Regions from separate parts of the Gilvimarinus sp. DA14 genome, predicted to be linked through region 1. Evidence: predicted binding sites of a transcription regulator. Region 1 holds the regulator's gene; each other region holds the start of a gene.
What was found. Region 1 encodes sigma-54, which starts transcription at its own class of promoters, with help from an activator protein. Its sites were predicted from a motif close to TGGCACANNNNTTGCNNT; they were not measured.

Region 2: a site for sigma-54 is predicted at 4,180-4,197, ahead of cynS (cyanase). Genes of this name have one in related genera too.
Region 3: a site for sigma-54 is predicted at 3,854-3,871, ahead of NHM04_RS12750 (CmpA/NrtA family ABC transporter substrate-binding protein). Genes of this name have one in related genera too.
Region 4: a site for sigma-54 is predicted at 2,668-2,685, ahead of NHM04_RS15150 (TorF family putative porin). Genes of this name have one in related genera too.

Annotation. Positions count from the first base shown of each region.
Region 1 covers NZ_CP100350.1:3,334,306-3,339,784, forward strand. Annotated here, with positions in the region: gene NHM04_RS14570 (HPr family phosphocarrier protein) at 1-74, opposite strand, end outside; gene rapZ (RNase adapter RapZ) at 74-952, opposite strand; gene ptsN (PTS IIA-like nitrogen regulatory protein PtsN) at 958-1,416, opposite strand; gene hpf (ribosome hibernation-promoting factor, HPF/YfiA family) at 1,418-1,708, opposite strand; gene NHM04_RS14590 (RNA polymerase factor sigma-54) at 1,759-3,279, opposite strand; gene lptB (LPS export ABC transporter ATP-binding protein) at 3,417-4,142, opposite strand; gene lptA (lipopolysaccharide transport periplasmic protein LptA) at 4,145-4,666, opposite strand; gene lptC (LPS export ABC transporter periplasmic protein LptC) at 4,653-5,234, opposite strand; gene kdsC (3-deoxy-manno-octulosonate-8-phosphatase KdsC) at 5,237-5,479, opposite strand, start outside.
Region 2 covers NZ_CP100350.1:3,845,570-3,851,048, reverse strand. Annotated here, with positions in the region: gene tilS (tRNA lysidine(34) synthetase TilS) at 1-132, opposite strand, end outside; gene NHM04_RS16850 (prolyl oligopeptidase family serine peptidase) at 192-2,183, shown strand; gene greB (transcription elongation factor GreB) at 2,183-2,683, shown strand; gene NHM04_RS16840 (histone deacetylase) at 2,731-3,636, shown strand; gene cynS (cyanase) at 3,701-4,141, opposite strand; gene NHM04_RS16830 (trans-aconitate 2-methyltransferase) at 4,421-5,176, opposite strand; gene NHM04_RS16825 (hypothetical protein) at 5,169-5,408, opposite strand; gene mazG (nucleoside triphosphate pyrophosphohydrolase) at 5,410-5,479, opposite strand, start outside.
Region 3 covers NZ_CP100350.1:2,921,698-2,927,176, forward strand. Annotated here, with positions in the region: gene modA (molybdate ABC transporter substrate-binding protein) at 1-382, opposite strand, end outside; gene NHM04_RS12740 (ABC transporter ATP-binding protein) at 476-1,327, opposite strand; gene NHM04_RS12745 (ABC transporter permease) at 1,341-2,327, opposite strand; gene NHM04_RS12750 (CmpA/NrtA family ABC transporter substrate-binding protein) at 2,394-3,788, opposite strand; gene NHM04_RS12755 (tetratricopeptide repeat protein) at 4,125-5,225, shown strand; gene NHM04_RS12760 (endonuclease/exonuclease/phosphatase family protein) at 5,363-5,479, shown strand, end outside.
Region 4 covers NZ_CP100350.1:3,446,554-3,452,032, reverse strand. Annotated here, with positions in the region: gene NHM04_RS15160 (response regulator transcription factor) at 1-306, shown strand, start outside; gene NHM04_RS15155 (ATP-binding protein) at 303-1,679, shown strand; gene NHM04_RS15150 (TorF family putative porin) at 1,928-2,587, opposite strand; gene NHM04_RS15145 (multifunctional CCA addition/repair protein) at 3,014-4,243, shown strand; gene NHM04_RS15140 (pteridine reductase) at 4,240-4,983, shown strand; gene NHM04_RS15135 (magnesium transporter CorA family protein) at 4,995-5,479, shown strand, end outside.

The DNA of each region.
Region 1 (5,479 bases):
AGTGCCACCAGCTTGGCCGCGGAGCGGGCGTGAAGGCCTTTGCGATTGACGATGGTGACAGTGCGTTGTGGCATTAATGGGACTCGTGCAAATTGTCATTCAGCTCGCGATGGCGAACCTGAACGTTCTCCAGGCTGCGGCTAAAATGCTGTTGTAGTTTTTCACACAAATACACCGAGCGGTGCTGGCCGCCAGTACAACCGATTGCGATGGTGATGTAGCTGCGGTTGTTGGCTTGGTAGTGTTCCCACCAACGATCCAAAAAATGGCTGATGTCTTGATACATCTGCTGCACCAGCGGTTCCTTGTCTAGAAACGAAATAACGTCGGCGTCTTTACCGGTTTGTCGGCGCAGGTTTGGATCCCAGTGTGGGTTGGGCAGGCAGCGGGCGTCGAACACCAGGTCGGCGTTGTTCGGCGGGCCATGCTTGAAACCGAAAGATTCAAACAGTATCGCCATGCCTTCACTGGCAGGCTCAGCCACTCGGGTTTTAATTAAATCGCGCAGCTGATGCAGATTTAAATCGGTGGTGTTAATGACGATATCGGCGGTATCGCGCATGGGGCCGAGCAGCTGGTGCTCGGTGTTAATCGCCTCATTCAGGTGGCGATGCTTATCGCTCAGGGGATGCTTGCGCCTGGTTTCACTGAAGCGCTGCACAATTTTCTTGGTTTCGGCATCCAGAAACACCACAGTGAATGGCAAATGGGCGTCTTTCAGGGTATGCACCATCTGCGGAAAAATACCCAAGTCTTGCCAGGCGTCGCGAATGTCTATGCCGATGGCAAAGTTCTGATTTTCAGCGTCTTTGTGAACCTGGATTTGCGCCACCAGCGCCGGCAGTAAGCTGACCGGTAGGTTGTCGATACAGTTGTAGCCCGCATCTTCCAGCGCATTCAGGGCTGTACTTTTACCCGAGCCCGATAGCCCGCTGACAATCACTAAATGCATGGTATTTAATCCGGCTGATCTATTGCGGCTTGATACAGCTGCTCTGGCGACTCGGCCCGGCGCAAGGCGTCACGGTAGGGCGCTTCATTTAATGCTGAGGCAAGCGCTGCCAGGGTTTTTAAATGGTCATCTTCGGCTTCGGCCGGAACAAGCATGGCAAATACGACATCCACCGCTTCGCCGTCGATAGCGTCGAAGTCGATGGGCTCTTCAAGGGTGATGAGTGCCCCGAGGGTGGAGTCGCAGCCGGGAATACGGCAGTGGGGAATGGCGATGCCATGGCCGATGCCGGTGGAGCCTAACTTTTCCCGTGCGATAAGCCGCCTGAAAATATCATCGGCATCCATTCCCGGCACCTGCTCGGCAATGGTGTTGGCGAGAATTTCCAGGGCGCGCTTCTTACTCACGCCTTCGATGCGACATAGGGTACGCTGGGGGGAGAGTATTTGATCTATTTGCATGATATCAGCGGTGGCTTTTCAGCTTTTCTTTGTGCTTAATCAACTGGCGATCAAGCTTGTCGGTTAGGGCGTCGATGGCGGCGTAAAGATCCTCGGAGTCAGCGTCGGCAAAAATATCTTTGCCATTGACGTGAATAATAGCTTCGGCTTTTTGGGTGTTTTTTTCGACTTCGAGAATGACGTTGATGCTGGTAATAAATTCGCTGTGGTGGGTCAAACGCTCCAGCTTGGTGTGTACATAGTTATTGATGGCATCGGTAATTTCCAAATGATGACCACTGATGTTCACTTGCATACTAGAGTCCTCTGTTGTCTGGGGCGGCAGTTTGCGCCGCCCCGGAAATGTTACACCAGGCTTTTACGCTCGTTGGACGGCGGAATATTGAGAGATTCCCGGTATTTGGCGATGGTGCGCCTGGCAACCTGAATGCCTTGCTCGGCCAGCATTTGCGTGATCTTGCTGTCGCTGAGGGGCTTTTTCGGGTTTTCGGCGGCAATCAGCTTTTTAATGATAGCTCTAATTGCGGTCGAGGAACATTCACCCCCTGAATCGGTACTGACGTGGGACGAGAAAAAGTACTTCAGCTCGAAAATACCCTGTGGGGTGTGCATATACTTTTGCGTCGTCACCCGCGAGATGGTCGATTCGTGCATTTCTACCAGCTCGGCGATATCGTGCAACACCAGAGGCTTCATGGCCTCGGCGCCATAGTCGAGAAAACCGCGTTGTTTTTCTACGATGCAGGTGGCCACTTTTAACAGGGTTTCATTTCGGCTTTGCAGGCTTTTCAAAAACCAGCGCGCCTCTTGTAAATTGTTCTTTAAAAAGGTGTTTTCGCGGCTGGAGTCGGCGCGTTTTACCAGTGATGCATAGCCCGTGTTAATGCGCAGGCGTGGCGCGATGTCCGGATTTAGCTCCACTGTCCAGCGCCCCTCGCGCTTCTCGACAAACACATCCGGCACCACGTATTCGGTTTCGCGGGTGTCGATAATGTCACCCGGGTGCGGATTGAGGCTCTTTATCAGCGCCACCGCCTGGGCAAGTTCCGGCTCTTTGAGACGGGTTTTACGCATCAATTGGCGGTAATCGCGGCTGCCAAGTAGAGGTAGGTACTGCTGTACGATCAGCTTTGCGGCGTCGAGAAATGGAGTGGATTTATCGAACTGGGACAGTTGCACCAGCAGACAGTCGGTCAGGTTTTCACTGCACACCCCCGAGGGATCAAACTGTTGCAGGCGGCGTTTAACCGCCTGAACTTCGTCTAGCTCAAGCTCTTCGAGGTTTTCGCTGAGGCCTTCGTATATCTCTTCTAGGGTGGTGCTAAGTAGTCCACTGGGCTCGACGGCGTCGATGATTGCCATGGCGATCAGCTCGTCGCGCTCGGACAGGGGCGTGAGATTGAGCTGCCACATCAAGTGATCGTACAGAGATTCGGTGCTGCCACGGCGGCTTTCAAAATCGCTGTCATCGCCTTCGTAATTACTGGCCGGCAGCGCGGGGCCAGAGCTTTCGTAGACGTCATCCCAGCTGGTGTCGACGGGTAGGTCTTGGGGGATGGCCTCACTCCACTCGCTGTCGGCCTGGGGGTCGCCATCGTTGTCACTGCTGTTAGTTGGTGTCTCGGAAGTGGCGTTAGCCGTTTCGCGCGCCTCAGCGGTCTCATGGGTGTCGTTAGCTTCAGAGTTTTTATCGCTCTGTTCGCTGTCGAGGTTTTCCTCCATTTCCAGCATAGGGTTGGAGTCTAGCGCCTCTTGGATTTCCTGTTGTAAATCCAGAGTAGACAACTGCAGCAGGCGAATGGCCTGCTGCAGTTGAGGTGTCATAGTGAGCTGTTGGCCCAGCTTAAGCTGTAGCGATTGCTTCATAATTTTTGATGTTTCTTTCGGGCATTAATCGCAGAGTGTAGTCAGCCTACTGCTCGCAGGCAACACGTTTAAGCAATGTTTATGCCTGAGGCGCAAAAAAATTTAAAAGTCAAGATGGGCTGAGGCGATGTGGGCGCTTAGAGCATGAAGTTTTCGCCCAGATACACTTTGCGTACCTTCGCATTACTGAGGATGTCCTCTGAGTTGCCTTCGGCGATGATATGTCCCTCGGACACAATATAGGCTTTTTCGCAGATGCCCAGCGTCTCGCGCACATTGTGATCGGTGATCAAAATGCCGATATCCCGGTCTTTCAGGTGGCGCACAATCTGCTGAATGTCGCTCACCGAAATGGGGTCGACCCCGGCGAAGGGTTCATCTAGCAAAATAAACGCGGGGTTGGTGGCCAGGGCGCGGGCGATCTCAACGCGGCGCCGCTCGCCGCCAGACAGAGCCATGCCCAGGCTGTCGCGAATGTGAGTGATGTGAAACTCGTGCATCAGAGATTCCAGCTCATCCTTGCGCTGCTCGGCACTGAGATCTTTGCGAGTTTGCAAAATGGCGAGAATGTTATCGGCCACCGAAAGCTTGCGAAACACCGAGGCCTCTTGCGGCAGATAACCAATACCGGCGCGGGCACGCCCGTGAATCGGCAGTGAGGTGAGGTCTTGTTCGTTCAGGCTGACACTGCCGCGATCGGCTTTAACCAGACCTGCAATCATGTAAAAGCAGGTGGTTTTACCGGCGCCGTTTGGGCCCAGTAGGCCGACGATTTCGCCGCTGGAGACGCTGAGGGAAACATCGATAACAACCTGGCGGCCTTTGTAGCTTTTAGCCAGGTTTTGGGCTTTCAGTGTTGCCATGCTTACTGCTCGATTGCCGCCGGTGGAATGGTCATTTGAATACGGTCCTGGCCCTCGGCATCGCTCTGGGCGTTAACCAGCTCTTGGGTCAGATCGTAGTGAATGCTGTGTCCGCGCATAATCGCCCCGTCCTGCTCGAGCTTGGCAGCTTCGGTCATAGAAACGGTGTTGTTGGCGCTGTCATAGACAATTTCGTTGGCTTCGGCACTGACTATGCCGCGTTCGGCGCTGGGCTTTTGTTGGAAGTGAGCAGGTTTGCCCTTGGCGGTGACGACCTTAACGCTGTTGTCGGGGGTAAACTCCACCGTAATGGTGTCTGCTTTTATCAATAGTGACCCCTGTTGTAACAGGGCATTGCCACTGTATGTGATGCGCCCATTTTTCTGGTCGAAGGTTTGGGTGTCGGCCTGCAGCTGGAACGGTTGCTCGCGGTCGTCCGGCAAAGCCTGGGCTTTGAGGGTAAAAAGCAGGGTCGCAAGAAATGCGGCGGTGATAACCGAAAATTGCGATTTAAAGGGGATCATAAAGGCTTTTTACCTCGGCTAACAATTCTATTTGGCCTTCATCCAGGTCGGCATTCAGCCCTGTGGCAGTAGTCTTGCCGCGAGCGCTGAGCATAGTAACAGGTTTGCTTGTGTGGGCGTATTGGCGTTGTGTGTCGATCAGTAAGTCATCGGTGCTGATGGTGACGCGGCCGAACTTCGGGTGATCGCTGTGGGCCGTAACCTCCTGTTCCAGCATTAACGTCTGGTGTTGATTGTCCGCGGTGCCGCGTGCTGCGCTTAAGTACCAAGGAGCTTTACCTTCGCTGTAGAACTCTAACTGCGGGGCGATGATATCGCCGCGGTTTTGTCCTTCCGCCTGATAATAATCGACTCGTTCGGCATGCAGCGTGTGCTTTAAAGTACCGGCGGTGTCGTAGGCGCGATCGCTCATGCCGATGATGTAGGTTTCGGGGGCAATGCTGACGCCTGCTCGGGTATCCGTCTCGCCGAGGTTGATGTCGCGGGGGGAAAACTGCAGTGCGACAAACACTAATAGGGCGCATAGGGCGATGGGGACAAACCAGGTTTTGGGCTGGCGCTGGCGCATCTTTAGCCTCCGGTGTGGCGCGCTATGGCCTGTTCAAAATTGCCTTGCGCTTGCAAAATTAAATCGCAGGCATCGCGCACGGCGCCTTCGCCGCCAGCGCGGTGGCTAATCCAATGGGCGTATTCGGAGACACTGGCATGGGCATTGGGCACGGTAAGCGCTAATCCAACGCGGGTCATGATGGAAAGGTCGGGCCAGTCGTCGCCCATGTGGGCAATTTCTTCGGTTTTCAGGTTTAGTTCGCT
Region 2 (5,479 bases), 510 kb from region 1:
GCTCAGCTGGGCAGCACTTAAACTATGCAAGAGTACGGTTGAATCCAAGCCACCACTAAAGCCCACCAGCCACCGGCTGGCGTGGTGCTGGAAGGCAAGATCTTGCAGTGTGCGAACGACGGGATGAGTCATGGCGGCATTTAACCCCAGGCGCGGGTAGCGGGCAACAACTCTTGCGATTAGAAGCCACAATGGGTAGTGTTCAGAGCCCTGAAATTCACAACCCTGTCGAGCCTATGAGCGCAAAAAACACCAAACACATCGCCCCTTTCGGCACTTGGGACTCCCCCATTACCCCGGAAGCACTCACCGCCAACTCTCTGCGTTTGGATGCCCCGCAACTGTGCGGCGACATTGTGTATTGGCTAGAGTCGCGCCCCGATGAGGGCGGACGCAATGTGTTAATGCGCCAGGAGCTGGGCAAAGACCCGCGCGAGCTGCTGGACGCCAGCGTGAGCGTACGCACCCGCGCCAACGAATATGGCGGCGGCGCCTACCTGGCCACAGAAAATGCCGTTTTTGCCGTGTTCGACGCCGACCAGCGCATCTATAAAATCCCCCTGCGCCAGGGCCACTCCCTTACCCCCGTTGCCATTACGCCGGAAGGCGACTATCGCTACGCGGATTTTTGTTTTGATGCCAAGCGCGAACGCTTAATTGCGGTGCGTGAAGATCATACCGGTGAAGGCGAGGAAGTTGCCCAACTGGTGGCCATAGACATCAACGCCAACGACAAGGTGACAACGCTCGCCGAGGGCGCCGATTTTTACAGCAACCCGCGCCTGTCACCCGATGGCCGCGAGCTGCTATGGCTGAGCTGGCAGCACCCCAATATGCCCTGGGACGGCACCGAGCTGAACCTGGCCAAGCTGAGCGAAAAAGGCGAGATAGAGAACCACGAGGTGATCGCCGGTGGCGCCACCGAATCCATTTTTCAGCCCAGCTGGAGTCCTGCAGGCGACTTGTACTATGTGAGTGACCGCAGTAACTGGTGGAACTTATATCGCTACGATGGCGGCAAGCATCAGTGCGTGGTGGCCCGCGAAGCCGAATTTGCCACCCCCCAGTGGGTGTTTGGCATGTCTACCTATGGTTTTATAAGCGACGATAAAATCATCTGCTGTTACAGCGAACATGGCCTGTGGTCACTGGGGTTAATCACCCGCAAAAAGACCGCGCGCGGTTATCAGTTCAGCGCCTTGGCAAGCCCGCTCACCGATATCAGCAATATTCAGGCAAACGCGGACCACATTGTATTTACCGGCGGCAACGCCGAGCGCTCCAGCACATTATTTCACTTTCTCAGCCAATCTATTGGCCACAAAGCCGCGCCCCCCATGCAGCAGCTGCGCCGCTCAAAGCCCGCAAGCTTTGAGCCGGAAGATTTAGCCAAACCCCAGGCGGTTAGTTTTGCAACCTCAGGCAATGCAAGCTGCCACGGTTTTTACTACGCCCCAACCAACGCAAAATTTACCGCGCCAGAAGGAGACAAACCGCCATTGATTGTGATGTGCCATGGCGGCCCGACGGGCGCCACCAGCAGCGCCCTAAACGAAAAGCTGCAATTTTGGACAAGCCGCGGGTTTGCGGTTTTAGATGTTAATTATCGCGGTAGCACCGGCTACGGCCGTCACTATCGCGACAGCTTAAAAGGTAACTGGGGTGTCGCCGATGTCGCCGATGTCGCCGCTGGCGCCCAGTACTTGGCGGATCAAGGTTTGGCGGATTCACGCAAATTGATTATTCGCGGCTCAAGCGCCGGTGGCTACACCGTGCTGGCCGCCCTTACTTTTACTGATACCTTCAGCGTAGGCGCAAGCTTATACGGCATTGGCGATTTATCGGCGCTGGCCGAGCACACCCACAAGTTTGAATCCCGTTATTTAGACACACTGGTCGGCCCCTACCCCGAGGCCAAAGCCGTGTACACCGAGCGCTCGCCTATTCACCACATTGAGCAGCTCAGCTGCCCGGTGATTTTTTTGCAAGGCTTAAAAGACAAAGTCGTGCCACCCGAGCAGGCCGAAGCAATGGTCGCCGCACTGGAGCAAAAAGGCATAGCCAACCGTTACGTAACCTTCGCCGATGAAGCCCACGGTTTTAGAAGCGCCGAGGCGATCCAAACCGCCGCGCGCGAAGAGCTGGCGTTTTACCAACAGCAATTAAATTTAGGCAGCGCTTAATGGGCCGCTGGCGACCACCGCGCCCCAAAGGCTCGGCTTACATTACCGCTGAAGGCGCGGAAAAACTGCGCGCCGAACTTCGCTACCTATGGAAAGAAGAGCGCCCCAAGGTAACCGACGTAGTGCACGAGGCCGCCAAAAACGGCGACCGCTCGGAAAACGGCGATTACATTTACGGCAAAAAGCGCCTGCGCGAAATTGACTCGCGCGTGCGCTTTTTAACCAAACGACTGGAAGCATTAACCATTGTTGACCGTTTGCCCGATGACCGCGACCGGGTATTTTTTGGCGCCTGGGTAACACTGGAAGATGACGATGGCAAAGAATCGCGCTACCGCATTGTGGGGCCGGACGAGTTTAACGTGCGCGAAGGTCTGATTAGTATGGATTCACCGCTGGCCCGCGCCATGTTAAAAAAGCAGCTGGACGACGAGGTGGTGCTGCGCAACGAAGAAGGCGAAAAGGTTTATTACATCAGTGCGATTGACTATGAAGCCTAAACCCACCTTTCGAGTTTAAGCTCGCCTCTCGCTATTGAGCCAACCGAATGACAATTCCACTGGTCACTCACCCCGCCTATTCATTTGCCTTTCCCGGGCGCCACCGCTTTCCCATGGAAAAGTTTGGCCTGCTTAACGACTACCTGAGCGAACAAGGCATACTGACGCCTAACAATACCTTTCGCCCTGGCCCTGCGAGCAAAGCCGTACTTTACGGTGCCCACTGCCCCGAATACATAGAGCGTTTTTGTCGCAACGAACAGTCTGCCAGCGAAGTAAGGCGCATGGGCCTGCCCTGGAGTGAAGGCCTGCGCAAACGCACACTGATCTCTCCTAACGGCACCTTGCTTACCGCCCACCTTGCCCTAAGTTACGGCATTGCCTGTCACCTTGCCGGTGGCACCCACCACGCGCATTACGATTTTGCTTCAGGCTTCTGCATTATTAACGACTTAGCGGTTACCGCACGTACGCTGCTCGCTCAGGGAAAAGTTAAAAAGCTGCTGATTTTCGATTGCGATGTCCACCAAGGGGACGGCACCGCCGCCATTTTAGCCGACGAACCCCGCGCGATTACCTGTTCGATTCATTGCGAAAAAAACTTTCCCGCGCGCAAGGCGATCAGCGATATTGATGTCGCCCTACCCCCCGGCACTACGGATAATGACTATTTAGAGGCGGTTGAGAAAACCCTTGCAGAAGTGATAAACCAAGAGCAACCCGAGCTGGTTTTATACGATGCCGGCGTTGATATTTACCGTGAAGATCCGCTCGGTTTATTAAAAGTCAGCGAAGCGGGTATTGCCGAGCGTGATCACTTGGTGCTGAGTATTTGTCAGGCCCGCAACATACCCACCGCCACGGTTATTGGCGGTGGGTATGACGATGACCGCAAAGCCTTGGCCAAGCGGCACGCTTTGGTGGTAAAGCAAGCGCACCAGCTATGGGCTTAGCGCGAACCTCAGTTTGCGCTCGCGCGACTTACTAACAGTAAGTACAACAGCAAGCTGCTCCCGCTTACCAGGTTTTGTAAGGCAAGAATTTACCGTTTAAGGTCAGCAGTACGCGGTCGCCTTTCGGGTCTTCAATTTTGTCCACTTCCATAGAAAAATCAATCGCACTCATAATGCCGTCGCCGAACTTTTCCTGAATCACTTCTTTCAGCGTTTCGCCGTAAACGCCAACCACTTCGTACAGGCGATAAATCAGCGGATCTGTGGGTACGGCTTGATCCCATATTTTCGTGGGGAAGGCTTCTAAGGCTTTGGCAACATCGTCGCCCAACTCAAGATAGTCGGCTATTTTTTTGGCGGTATCGGCGGGCGAGCTGTTCATACCCAAGCAGGCCGAAGTCAACCACACCGGCGAGACGCCAATATCAGCGGCCATAGTTTCCCAGGTTAACCCTTTCGCGGCTTTAGCGCTTACCAGTGCATCGGTCATTGCTTGCTTATCCATAAAAACTCCTAACGGTTTCAATTTGCGTTAGGCTAGCTAGAGCAAGGCACAGGCCAACTTCTTCACTAGCAATTGTACGGACCATCATGCGGTGATTAGCAGGGCAAGCACTCAGGCCCTATGGACTAAAATGGCCCAGTAAACACTAGGGCGCGCACCGGATACTGGCGGAATTATCGATAAACCGGGATCTTTTCTGGAGCAAAAATAAAGAAAGTGCACCAACGGAAGGCGCCCACTTTATTCAGCCTTAGCCAAACCTGAAAAAATACTTTCACATCAGGTTATACGACGATACAGAGAAACGTCTGTTAATAGAGGTTTTTCAACTCGACCACTGTATTTTTTATTGATCAAATTGCGCACACTTTTTTGTAGAGCAGCGAGTCGATTGTCGCCCAGAGCAATGTGGTCAGAGAAGGTTCCCAGCAACCCGACATATTCATCGGCTGTATAGTGAATAACACGAGAAAAGCTTGTCCGCGCGACAAGTTCTAAGCCAACGTCTGCTTCAGGCTCAGATAATTGTGGGCCAAGACTGCTCTTTTTAAGTTCAGGAGCGTGGCGCTGATACACGCTCTGAACATCCGTGAAAAAGCCCGTCCGCGCTGCCGGACGATCAACTATTACCGCAAAGTGCGCACCCGGTTTTAGAAGGCTTGCGACCTTCCGGTAGCCGACAGCGGCTTCTACCCAATGGAAACTGGTGGCAGCGTAAATTAAATCAAACGCTTCGAACGAAGAGTTATAGTTTTCAAAGGTGGCGCACTCAAACTGGTAGCCCGCGTGAGCACGACAAACTGACTGACAAATTTCAAGTAAACGCTCACCGGGATCAATACTGGTTTGATCGGGGTTGAGTGCCTTAAACAGAAGCGTCGCCTGGCCCGTACCACAGCCGATTTCCAGTACTTTAGCCCCGGGCTGTAACTGTGCGTGATCAATAATCCACGGCGATAACCCTTGAGGTGGCCCCGGTCTAAAGCGCGCATAGGCAGATGCGACCGTATCAAAACTCAAGCTATTATTATTCACCGGCCAACGTCTTAATACGCTCTAGCTCATCAGCCAAAGAATTATCAGGCATAGATTGGCGCGCACGGCGGTACCAGTAAGCGGCATTGGCCAGGTCGCCCTCTTCTCTGTGCAGGTAACCATGCAATAAGCACGACAGCGAGTCGTTGCCATCCTGCACCAGCTCGTGTGCGCCATGCCAATCACCTTGCTCAATAGCGGCGATGGCTTTTTGCTGTGCGGCGTTGTTCATGTCACAAGCCCTCTTGTTTTGCTTTGTCCCACAGGGCGTCCATTTCCTCCAGGCTCATGTGCTCCAGTGGT
Region 3 (5,479 bases), 410 kb from region 1:
TGCGCGTGTTGGCGAGAGCCAGACGTCGGGCCTGAGCCAGTGCCTGAGCTGCATTCGCCGCGCTGTGTTTACAGGCCAGAATAAGTTGGCCGCGAGCGTAGGTTACAGGCTTGGCCCCCAGCCCCAGGCTGTGTATTTTATCCGCAAAGCTTTCATCCGCCGAGAGAAAAACCGCGAAAGGCGCACCGTGTATTATTTGCTGGGTGAGGGCGCCGGAGGGGCCGCTGGAGATAACCCAATCAGTCTCGTGCTGTTGTGCCCACAGTTTTTCCAGGGCCTCAAGAGTGGGCTTAAAATTGCTTGCCACGGCAATTTTAAGTGGCTCGGCGGCGAGCTTGCCGCTCAGAGAAAATATTAATATCAGACCGATAAAAGCGCGCATAACTGGCTCGCGGGGTTAGCTTGTGCTGCAGAGCAATAAAACAAAAGCGCCCGCAGGCGCTTAATTCAGGAGTCGATTGTGCCACAAGCGGGCTCAGGCCGCATGATGAGCACCGGCTTTGCTGTTGTTAGGTTTATCGCGCTTGCTATTAATTGGCTCGACTTTCTTTTGTTTTTCATACAAAAAGCGCAGCACCGCACTGCGGTAGTGGTTGTAATCAGCGTTGTCGGCCAGTGCCAGGCGATCGCGAGGCCTGGGCAAGTCCACCTCGAGTATTTCACCGATGCTGGCAGCGGGGCCGTTGCTCATCATGACAATGCGGTCGGATAGCAGTACCGCTTCGTCAACATCGTGAGTAATCATAATAACTGTGTTACCCAGATCGGCCTGAATATCCATCAGTGAGTCTTGTAGGTGTGCCCGGGTCAGTGCATCCAGCGCGCCAAAGGGCTCATCCATTAATAGTACTTGCGGCTCCATTGCTAGAGCGCGGGCGATACCGACGCGCTGTTTCATACCGCCGGAGATCTCGTCCGGTTTTTTATGCATGGCGTGTCCCATCTGTACCAGCTGGAGGTTGTGCTCGATCCAGTCGCGCATCTCAGAGCGGCTTTTCTGCCGGCCAAATACGCGTTTAACGGCCAGCTCTACATTTTGATAGGCGCTGAGCCAGGGCAGCAAAGAATGGTTTTGAAATACCACCGCGCGCTCTGGGCCTGGCTCATCCACTTCGCGGCCGTTGAGAATCACACCGCCGGTGGTGGCTTTGTACAGGCCCGCGACAATATTCAGTACCGTCGATTTACCGCAGCCGGAGTGGCCAATCAGTGAAACAAATTCGCCCTCCTTAATTTTCAAATTAACATCCTGCAAGGCGCAAAATGGCCCCTTGGGGGTGGGAAAGCTGATGCCGACTTGCGACAGTTCAAGGTGTGTCTTGTGCATAAGAATTCTCCTGTTAGCGAACCACGGCGGTTTTGTCCCAATTAACCCAGCTTTGTAGCAAGAGCAGGGCGCGATCCAGCAAAAAGCCGATAAAGCCAATCATTAATACCGCCACGCAAATACGACCCAGTGAGTTGGATGAACCATTTTGAAATTCGTCCCAGACAAATTTACCTAGCCCCGGGTTTTGTGCCAGCATTTCGGCGGCAATCAGAACCATCCAGGCAATACCTAAGGACAGGCGCAGGCCGGTAAACATCATCGGAATAGCGGAGGGCAAAACGATGGTTTTAACATGGGTAAACCAACCCAGGCGCAACACCCGGCTGACGTTTTGTAAATCCTGATTCAGACTGGCGACGCCCACGGCGGTGTTGATCATGGTGGGCCACAGGCAGCAGAGGGTGACGGTTACCACCGAGGTGATAAAGCTCTTCGCCAGCATCGGATCATCGGTAACGTAAACGGCGCTCACGACCATAGTGACCAAGGGCAACCAGGCCAGGGGTGATACGGGTTTAAAAATCTGGATAATCGGATTAAGTGCCCGGTACACGGTGTTGCTAAGGCCAATGCAAATACCCAGAGGAATCGCAATGGCTGTGGCCAGCAGAAAACCGGTCATGACGGTGACCAGACTGGTAATAATCTGGTCGAAAAAAGTGGGCCGACGGTTAAAGTCACGCCAGCGCACTTCGGCGTTGGGATCAGCGGCTAACTTCTTTTCATTGCGCGCTTGTTGGCGCTCGTAAAATGCCGCTTCGCGTTCGTTTTCGGCGCGGTGTTCTGACAGCAAATTGTTCCACTGTTCATGAACTTCGGCGGGACCGGGAAACTGTCCCAGCGAGGTGTCGACCTGCTTGGCTCCCAAATGCCAGAGTCCGAGAAATAACAAAAGCCCCACCAAAGGTATTAATACGGCTTTGCCCAGTGCTTGCACTTCGGCCTTGCCAAAACGCAGGCTCTGCCACTTTTGTTTTACGGCGATTGCGGAATTCATAACCTGCTCCTCGCGAAATAAAAAACAGCGCTTTAGCCCGTGGCCAAAGCGCCAAGGGGTTACTACTTACAAAGTGTCTTTGGATTTCAAACCGATGGTCAGCTTTTCCAGGTACTCGTTGGGTTTGCTGCCGTCGTAGCTAATGCCATCGATAAACTCAGGCTGCGGGCCTTTAAAGCCAGTTTCGCTGGCGAAGTCAGGAAACTCAGTCGCCTCGGCTTCACCGTCTTCGATCAGGGCCTTGGCCGCTTCGGCATAGATGTCCGGGCGGTACACTTTCTTGGCGGTATCGAAGTACCACTGATCGTCCTTGTGCTCTGAAATTTGGCCCCAGCGACGCATTTGCGTGAGGTACCAAATAGCATCCGAATAGAAAGGGTAGGTGGCGTGATAGCGGAAGAATACATTGAAGTCAGGTACTTCACGCTTATCGCCTTTTTCGTATTCAAAGGTGCCGGTCATAGAGTTGGCAATCACTTCATAATCAGCGCCAACGTAATAAGGCTTGGAGAGAATCTCTACCGCTTCAGGGCGATTGGCGTTGTTGTTGGCGTCTAACCATTTGGCGGCGCGAATCAGTGCTTTGGTTAAGCGCACCGTAGTATTGGGATACTGCTCGGCAAACTCTTGAGTAATGCCGAATACTTTTTCAGGATTGTTTTTCCAGATTTCATAGTCGGTAATAACCGGCACACCAATGCCTTTAAATACGGCCTGTTGATTCCAGGGCTCGCCCACGCAGTAACCGTAAATAGTGCCCGCCTCAAGGGTTGAAGGCATTTGCGGCGGTGGGGTAACGCTCAGCAGGGCATCGGCCTGCAGTTGGCCCGAGGTGTCACCCTTATGGGGGGCGTAATAGCCTGGGTGAATGCCGCCGGCGGCAAGCCAATAGCGCAGCTCATAATTGTGTGTGGATACGGGAAATACCATGCCCATATTGAATGGTTTACCCTGTTTTTTGTATTCCTCAACCACCGGCTTTAACGCATCAGCCTTGATCGGGTGTACGGGTTTGCCGTCGGAGTTTTCGGGAATGTGTTTTTTCATCTGTTGCCAGATGTCATTGGAAACGGTAATGCCGTTACCGTTCAGGTCCATGGAAAAGGGGGTAATAATATGCGCTTCGGTGCCATAGCCGATGGTGGCCGCCAGTGGTTGCCCTGCCAGCATATGCGCGCCGTCCAGCTCGCCGGTAATGACTCGGTCCAGCAGGACCTTCCAGTTGGCTTGGGCCTCAAGCTCGACAAATAGACCTTCGTCTTCGAAGTAACCTTTTTCCAGCGCAATGGCCAGTGGTGCCATGTCAGTGAGCTTAATAAACCCAAATTTAAGATCTTCTTTTTCCGGCTCGCCTACTGCCAGGGTGTGTACGCTGACGCACATGACTATGGCCGTTAATGCTAATTTTTTTACTGGCTTAAGCCAGCTTGTTATTCCCGTTTGTTTGTTCTTGTCGATCATTGTGTTCTCCCATTCCCCAAGATTGAAATGATTGATGGACGAGTCGTTGCTCGTTAATAGCCTGTATTTCAAAGCCTGTGCCAACAACTGGGCTCGCCAAACTTGTGCGTTTTTGTTGGCTTTTTTTTATGGCTTATCAGGCGTTTAAAAAACTTTGCACTGTGAAAGCGCTGAAAATATTTTTCGATGCATAAAACGGCGCTAAAGTTGTGCGTGATAGGCGAAATAAAAATGTCAGTAAAGAGTGCGATAAAAGCGCGAAGTGGTGCATCACAGTGCAGCTGTAGTGTGGATTGCTATACTCAAAAGATGGGCAATGGCACTAAAAGGCTCGGTATGAATCTTCTTTCGCTGCGGTTTTTCCTGTTATTGGGGCTGGCGTGCGTCAGTCTTGGTTGTGCCAATCAGGCTCTTGTTGGGTTATTGGCAAAACCCGATCCGCAGCTGGTTGAAGTGGCAAAATTGCAGCCCGAGGACACACAAACGCAAGTTCGCTACCCGCCCACAGCGGTAATGGCGCTAACACAGCAAATGCAGGCCTATGCTGAACAGGCTGTGGCGGGGTTAAAAGGCGACGATCGTAAAGTCAAAGCTCTTCATCATGCGTTAATAGCCCCACCGGCTGCCGGCGGCCTGGGGATTTCCTATCAGCCCCTGGCCACCCTGACGGCTGCCCAAGTATTCGCCCGGCGCGAGGCGAACTGCCTTAGCTTCTCGCTGTTGTTTGTCGCTATGGCGAGGTACGTAGGTTTGGCCGCCAGCCTCAACGATGTGCAGGTGCCGCCAACTTGGGCGATGAACAATGAGCGGGTGCAGTTTATGCGGCATGTAAATGTTAAAGTAGACCTGCGTTTTAGCACCGACGATATAGTGGTCGACCTGGACATGCGGAACTATCGTCCCTATTACCCGCAGACATTGATTCGTGACGAGACGGCCATCGCGCAGTACTACAACAACCTGGCTATGACAATGGAGCCGGGCGATACGGCGTCGCCGCGCAAGTTGGCGCTAATGCGTTTGGCCATTTCGCTGGCGGATGAGCAGAGCTATTTGTGGAATAATCTGGCGACGCTGTACTGGCGAATGGGGCTGCCCCGCACGGCTGAGGCGCTGTATTTACAGGCAGCGCACATTAACCCGGAAGATTTAACCGTAGTCTGGAATTTGAGTGAGTTCTATCGTTCGCAGCACCGCTATGAACTGGCCGAGGCTCTGCTGCAAGTGGTAGAAAATTACCGCGACAGTAACCCCTATTACCAATACCGGTTGGCCGGGGTGTATTTCTCTGAGGCGAACTACGAACAGGCGGCCCGGCGGATTGAAGCGGCAATTGATAAACAGCCAGAAGAGACACGCTTTTATCGTCTGGCGGCAGATATCTATGAGCAGATGGGACTGACCCGCAAACAACGGCAGGCTCAACAACAGTTTTGACTCTGGGGTAGCTGTTTTGAACTGTGCAGCAGGGGGGAACTCGCCGGGGGTTTAAGGCTCTAAACTCGCCCCTATATATCGGCTGTATTTAAAGTGTTTGGCAGTATGCGCTGCTGCGCACTCAGTGATGACTTTTTATGACAACATTAGCGGTTAGGTCTTTTACCCTTGGCCTCGGGTTATGGTTGGCCAGCGGGGCTCTGTGGGCGCCAGCGGAAAATTTATCCGATGAGCAGGCGGGCTTAACCGATTAT
Region 4 (5,479 bases), 110 kb from region 1:
CCCATTGCTATGGATACCGACGCCAAAAGCGTGCAGGTAAACGGGCGAACGGTAGAACTGACTGGCTATGAATACAATACGCTGTTGCAACTGGCACTCAATAACGGCAAGACGCTATCCAAAGCGCAACTTACCGAACACCTCTACGCGCAAGACTTTGACCGCGACAGCAACACCATTGAAGTCTTTGTCGGCCGCCTGCGCAAAAAGTTGGACCCTGACGGCAGCATTAACCCCATCAGTACCCTGCGCGGACTGGGCTACCGGTTTAACCTGACGCCGGACCACCCCGCGCCCAAACCATGAAGCCCTCCACCCTCAAGGCACGCCTTTGGTTTGGCACCTTGCTGGCGCTACTGCTACTGCTGTTACTCGCGGGCTTAGCGCTTGACCGGGCTGTGCGCAGCAGCCTGTTCGCGGCCGAACAGGTCCGCTTGGAGCGCTACTTTTATTTGTTATTTTCACTCGCCGAAATGCAGGGTGAGCACTTACAGCTGCCAGACTCGCTGCTAGAACCAGACTTAGAACAACCGACTTCAGGCCTCGCCGCTTACGTCTTTCGCACCGACGGCTCGCAGGTCTGGCGCTCGGCATCGGGTTTATTGAGCGAACACCCGCCCCAATACCGAGATTTCGGCAGTCATCACCACCCAGGTCAAATGCGGATTCAGCGAAAGCGTGGACCAAATGAGCGAGCATTTTATGCCGACTATGACGTACTTTGGGAAACCGATAGCGGTGCCGTCATCCCCTACCGATTTGCCCTGGTACACTCCGGTGAGAGCTTCTACAGCGCGCTTGGTGCGTTTCGCGCCGCCATGGCTAAATGGCTTTTACTTGCCGTTACCGCCATGGCCGCTTTTTACGCCGGGCTACTCGCCTGGGCACTGCGTCCGTTGCGAACACTGGCAAACGCATTAAGCAAAATGCAAAGCGGCGAAACAAGCCTGCTAACGGGACAATACCCGCGCGAAATTCAGCGGGTGGTGGATAGACTCAATCAAGTACTTGAAAGCGAGGCCAGTCTGCGTAAGCGCTACCGCAACAGCTTGGGCGATTTGGCTCACAGCCTAAAGACTCCTTTGGCCGTATTACAAAACGCTACACCGCCACCAGAGGCAAAGGACTATGCTAGAAACGTACAAGAGCAAGTTGAAAGGATGGATCAAGTAGTGAAATATCAGTTACAACGCGCCGTCAGTGAACAGAGTTCGGGCAGCAAAAAACAAGTCCCGCTTCTAAAAGCCTGCGATCGCCTGGGGCAATCACTGCAAAAAATTTATCGCGATAAAGGCATCAACCTCGCGCTGGATATAAACCCGGCGCTGACCTTCGTTGGCGATGAGCAGGACTTATTGGAAATTTTAGGCAACCTGCTGGACAACGGCTTTAAATACGGCCACAGCCAGGTAACAGTCAGCGCCCAGCTCAATGAGGCACAACTACAAATTAACGTCGATGACGACGGTGACGGAATTGCCGAATCACTCAACGCTAACCCGGTCGAGCGCGGCCAGCGTCTGGACACATCCAAACCCGGCCAGGGTATCGGCCTTGCGATCTGCGCCGATATAGCAGCCGGCTACCACGGCGGACTCAAAATATCCCGCTCGCCTCTAGGCGGCGCCAGATTTACGGTCAGGCTACCTGGAGCGGAAACGGTGAACGGTGAACGGTGAACGGTGAACGGTGAACGGTGAACGGTGAACGGTGAACGGTGAACGGTGAACGGTGAACGGTGAACGGTGAACGGTGAACGGTGAACGGTGAACGGTGAACGGTGAACGGTGAACGGTGAACGAGATTTGCGTTTTTATTTATCACCGTCAAGCCAATACAAAAAAGGGGCAAACCTCAGTTTGCCCCCACAGCTTCATGCTCGCTGTTTTTTGCCGCCGCACCTTGGCGGCGGCTTATTGTTGCTTCCTTAAAACTCGATTGGCAGGCTCAAAGAAACGATGAATTTCGCATCGTCATCGTAAGTGCCATCTACGTCATCAACCGGCACACCAATGGTGAAGCTCAGGTTGTCATTGAATGAGTAGCCAAGATCCAAGTGAGAATAATCGTCTTCGTGCAGACCATAGGTCACGCTGAACTTGTCAAAGCTCGCGCCAAGAGTGGTGTACCAGTACTCATCCAGATCTTCCAGACCGTGGTAGTAAGTCACAGCAACCGGTCCAAAACCCAAAGAAACTACGGCCTCGGTCAAGTCGCCAAGGTCTGGTGAGCCATCAGAGCCATCGGCGTTAGCGGGTGCACTTGGGTAGTTGTAGTTCCACAGGCTGAAGTCATAAGTAAAGCTACCAGCTTCGCCACCGTAACCTACGTACAGATCGTACTCAGTACCCAAGCTAGCGTCACCAGAGGAACCCCACACACCAGCGTACAGACCACCAGTGCTTACAGTGATGTCACCTGAGATGGCTGGATCGCCATTACCCAGATCCATACCGCGCCAGTAGTACATGTTAGCAGCGCCTACCGATGCAGACACTTCGGCACTGGCGGAGGGTGCAACGGCGCTCAAGGCAATGGCAGAAGCGGCAACGGCACTGGCCAGTACTTTTTTGTTCATCATCTTCATGAAATCTTCCTCTAGTTTCTAATGGCAGTAATTTTCTTTTGTAGCTGTCGATTAGCACACCGACCCAGCTTGCCCGGTTAATAGCGAAGAGCGAGCCAACTTGAATTTATTCTTTAATATCAACATCTTATACAAATTTACAGCAAATACCTCAAGCAACCATGCGCGCCAAAGCACCAAACTTGCGCACTCGGAAAACTTAAACAATAGACTACGCACCAAAAATGACCACCGTGAGACATAACGCTGCTGCCAAGCTGGCTTTTTCGTATCAGCAGACGCAAAGCCTCCATCCGCCACCCAGGTCATGAGTGAAGCTTAGTGGGCGTCCTTAGGGGGCTTAACTGCGGGCGCAGCAGTAAATTATTGGTGGGACTAAAACGCCGAAATCGATAATATGTCGGCATGACAAACACAGCGAAACAGATGCAAATTTACCTGGTCGGGGGCGCTGTGCGCGACCGCCTGCTGGGCTACCCCTACAGCGAGCAAGACTGGGTTGTGGTGGGAGCCACGCCCGCACAAATGGCAGAGCTCGGCTATACCCCGGTAGGCAAAGACTTTCCCGTTTTTCTTCACCCCGACAGTAAAGAAGAGTACGCCCTGGCGCGCACAGAACGTAAAACGTCGCCCGGCTACGGCGGTTTCAGCTTTCACTGCGCGCCAAATATTACCTTGGAAGAAGACCTTGTTCGCCGCGACCTGACCATCAACGCAATGGCAATGAACGAAGCAGGTGAACTGATTGATCCACACGGTGGCGCGCGCGACCTGCGGGAAAAGACTTTACGCCACGTTTCCAGCGCCTTTAGCGAAGACCCGGTAAGAATTTTACGAGTAGCCAGGTTTGCCGCCCGCTATCACCACCTTGGCTTCACGGTGGCCGAGCCAACCATGGCACTTATGGCACAAATGGTCAGCTCCGGCGAGGCAGATCATCTGGTAGCTGAGCGAGTCTGGAAAGAGTTTCAACGCGCTCTGGGCGAACGGCATCCGGACGTGTTTATCACCACACTGCGCCAGTGTGGCGCGCTGGCAGTGGTCATGCCAGAGCTGGACACTCTGTTTGGCCTCCCCCAGCCGCCCAAGCACCACCCGGAAGTGGATACCGGCGTCCATAGCTTGATGGTGCTGCAACAAGCCTGCGAACTAAGCGATGATGTGTCTGTACGTTTTGCCGCCCTAATGCACGATTTAGGCAAGGGGCTCACACCAAAAGACGAATGGCCCCGCCATATTGGTCACGAAACGCGGGGCATCGCGCCCATCAAGCAGCTATGCCAGCGCCTAGCCGTGCCCAACGATTGCCGCGATCTGGCTCTGCTAGCGGCGCAGTTTCACACCCACTGTCACCGCGCGTTTGAACTTAAGCCCGCCACTTTACTTAAATTATTTAAGCAGACAGACGCCTACCGCAAACCCAAACGTTTCCATCAATTTCTACTGACCTGCAAGGCCGACTCGCGCGGGCGCACAGGTTTTACCAAGCACGACTATCCACAAAGCCAATACCTAGCCGAGGCCCTAAACGTGGCGCAACAAGTTGATATTCAGGCTCTGGTAAAACAGGGTTACCAGGGCGGCGAGCTGGGCGAGGCAATCGAAGCCGAGCGCTTACGTTTATTGCAAGACTTTAAACAGGAGCAGAGTTTATGAGCACACCCCGGGTCGCCCTCATTACCGGAGGAGCTCGACGCATTGGCGCCGCCATTGCCTCCCATTTACATCAGCAGGGCTGGAACCTCATCATCCACTGCCGCCAATCGGTCACCGAGGCGGAGGCATTGGCCGAGCACCTAAACGCTCAGCGGGACAACAGTGTGTGCACAGTCCGCGCGGATTTAGCCAAGATGCCTGAGCTCAAAGCACTGGCGGAAACGGCATGCTCCAGCTGGGGCCGCCTGGACGCTCTGATCAACAACGCCTCCAGTTTTTATCCCACCGCGCTAGCCAGCGCCAGCGAACACCAGTGGGATGATTTATTTGCCAGCAATTTAAAAGCGCCTTTTTTCCTCAGTCAGAAACTGAGCCAGGCGTTGCAGCAAACCGAGGGCTGCATCATCAACATTGCCGACATACACGCCGAGCGTCCTCTCAAGAATCACAGCATTTACTGTATGGCCAAGGCGGGCAATGTGATGCTAACCAAAACCCTGGCACGGGAACTGGCACCCGAGGTGCGAGTCAATGGCATTGCTCCGGGGGCCATCGCCTGGCCAGAAGATGACGCTGCGCTGAGCGATAAAGCGCAGCAATCTATACTGGAGAAAACCGCCTTGCAGCGCAGCGGCGAGCCTGCCGACATCGCCCGCACGGTGGCATTTTTACTGACTGAGGCGCCCTATATCACCGGGCAGATTATCGCCGTTGACGGCGGGCGCAGCCTACAACAGTAAGGGATAAACTTATGATTAAAACCCTCTGGCTTAGCGAGTCGGGTGAACGCCGCTGCGGCGGCGAAGAGCTTATCGCGCAATGGCGCGAAAGTGGCGACGGCCACCTGTGGATTGATATTTTAAGTGAAGACCCTCGCGCCGAACGCGACTTACTGCTGGCCATGGACTGCCACCCTCTGGCGGTCGAAGATGCCCAGCGCAAAAGACACCCTCCCAAGACCGAGAGTTTTGACGACCAGGAATTGGTGCTGTATCGCGGTATCACTCACTTTGACGAAGAACTCAATGTCGAACTTGTTCCCATTGCTCTGTTCGCCTCAGAAAAGTGTTTTATAAGTATCCATCAGGGTAAATCACTCAGCATCCAACAGCACTGGAACGACGCCAAAAGCTCTCTGGTGCGCCAGCCAGCGCTGCTGGCCATTCGCATCATGCATTATTCGGTAGGCCGCTATCTGGACGCAGTTCTGGCATTCGAAGAGCGGATTAACGATCT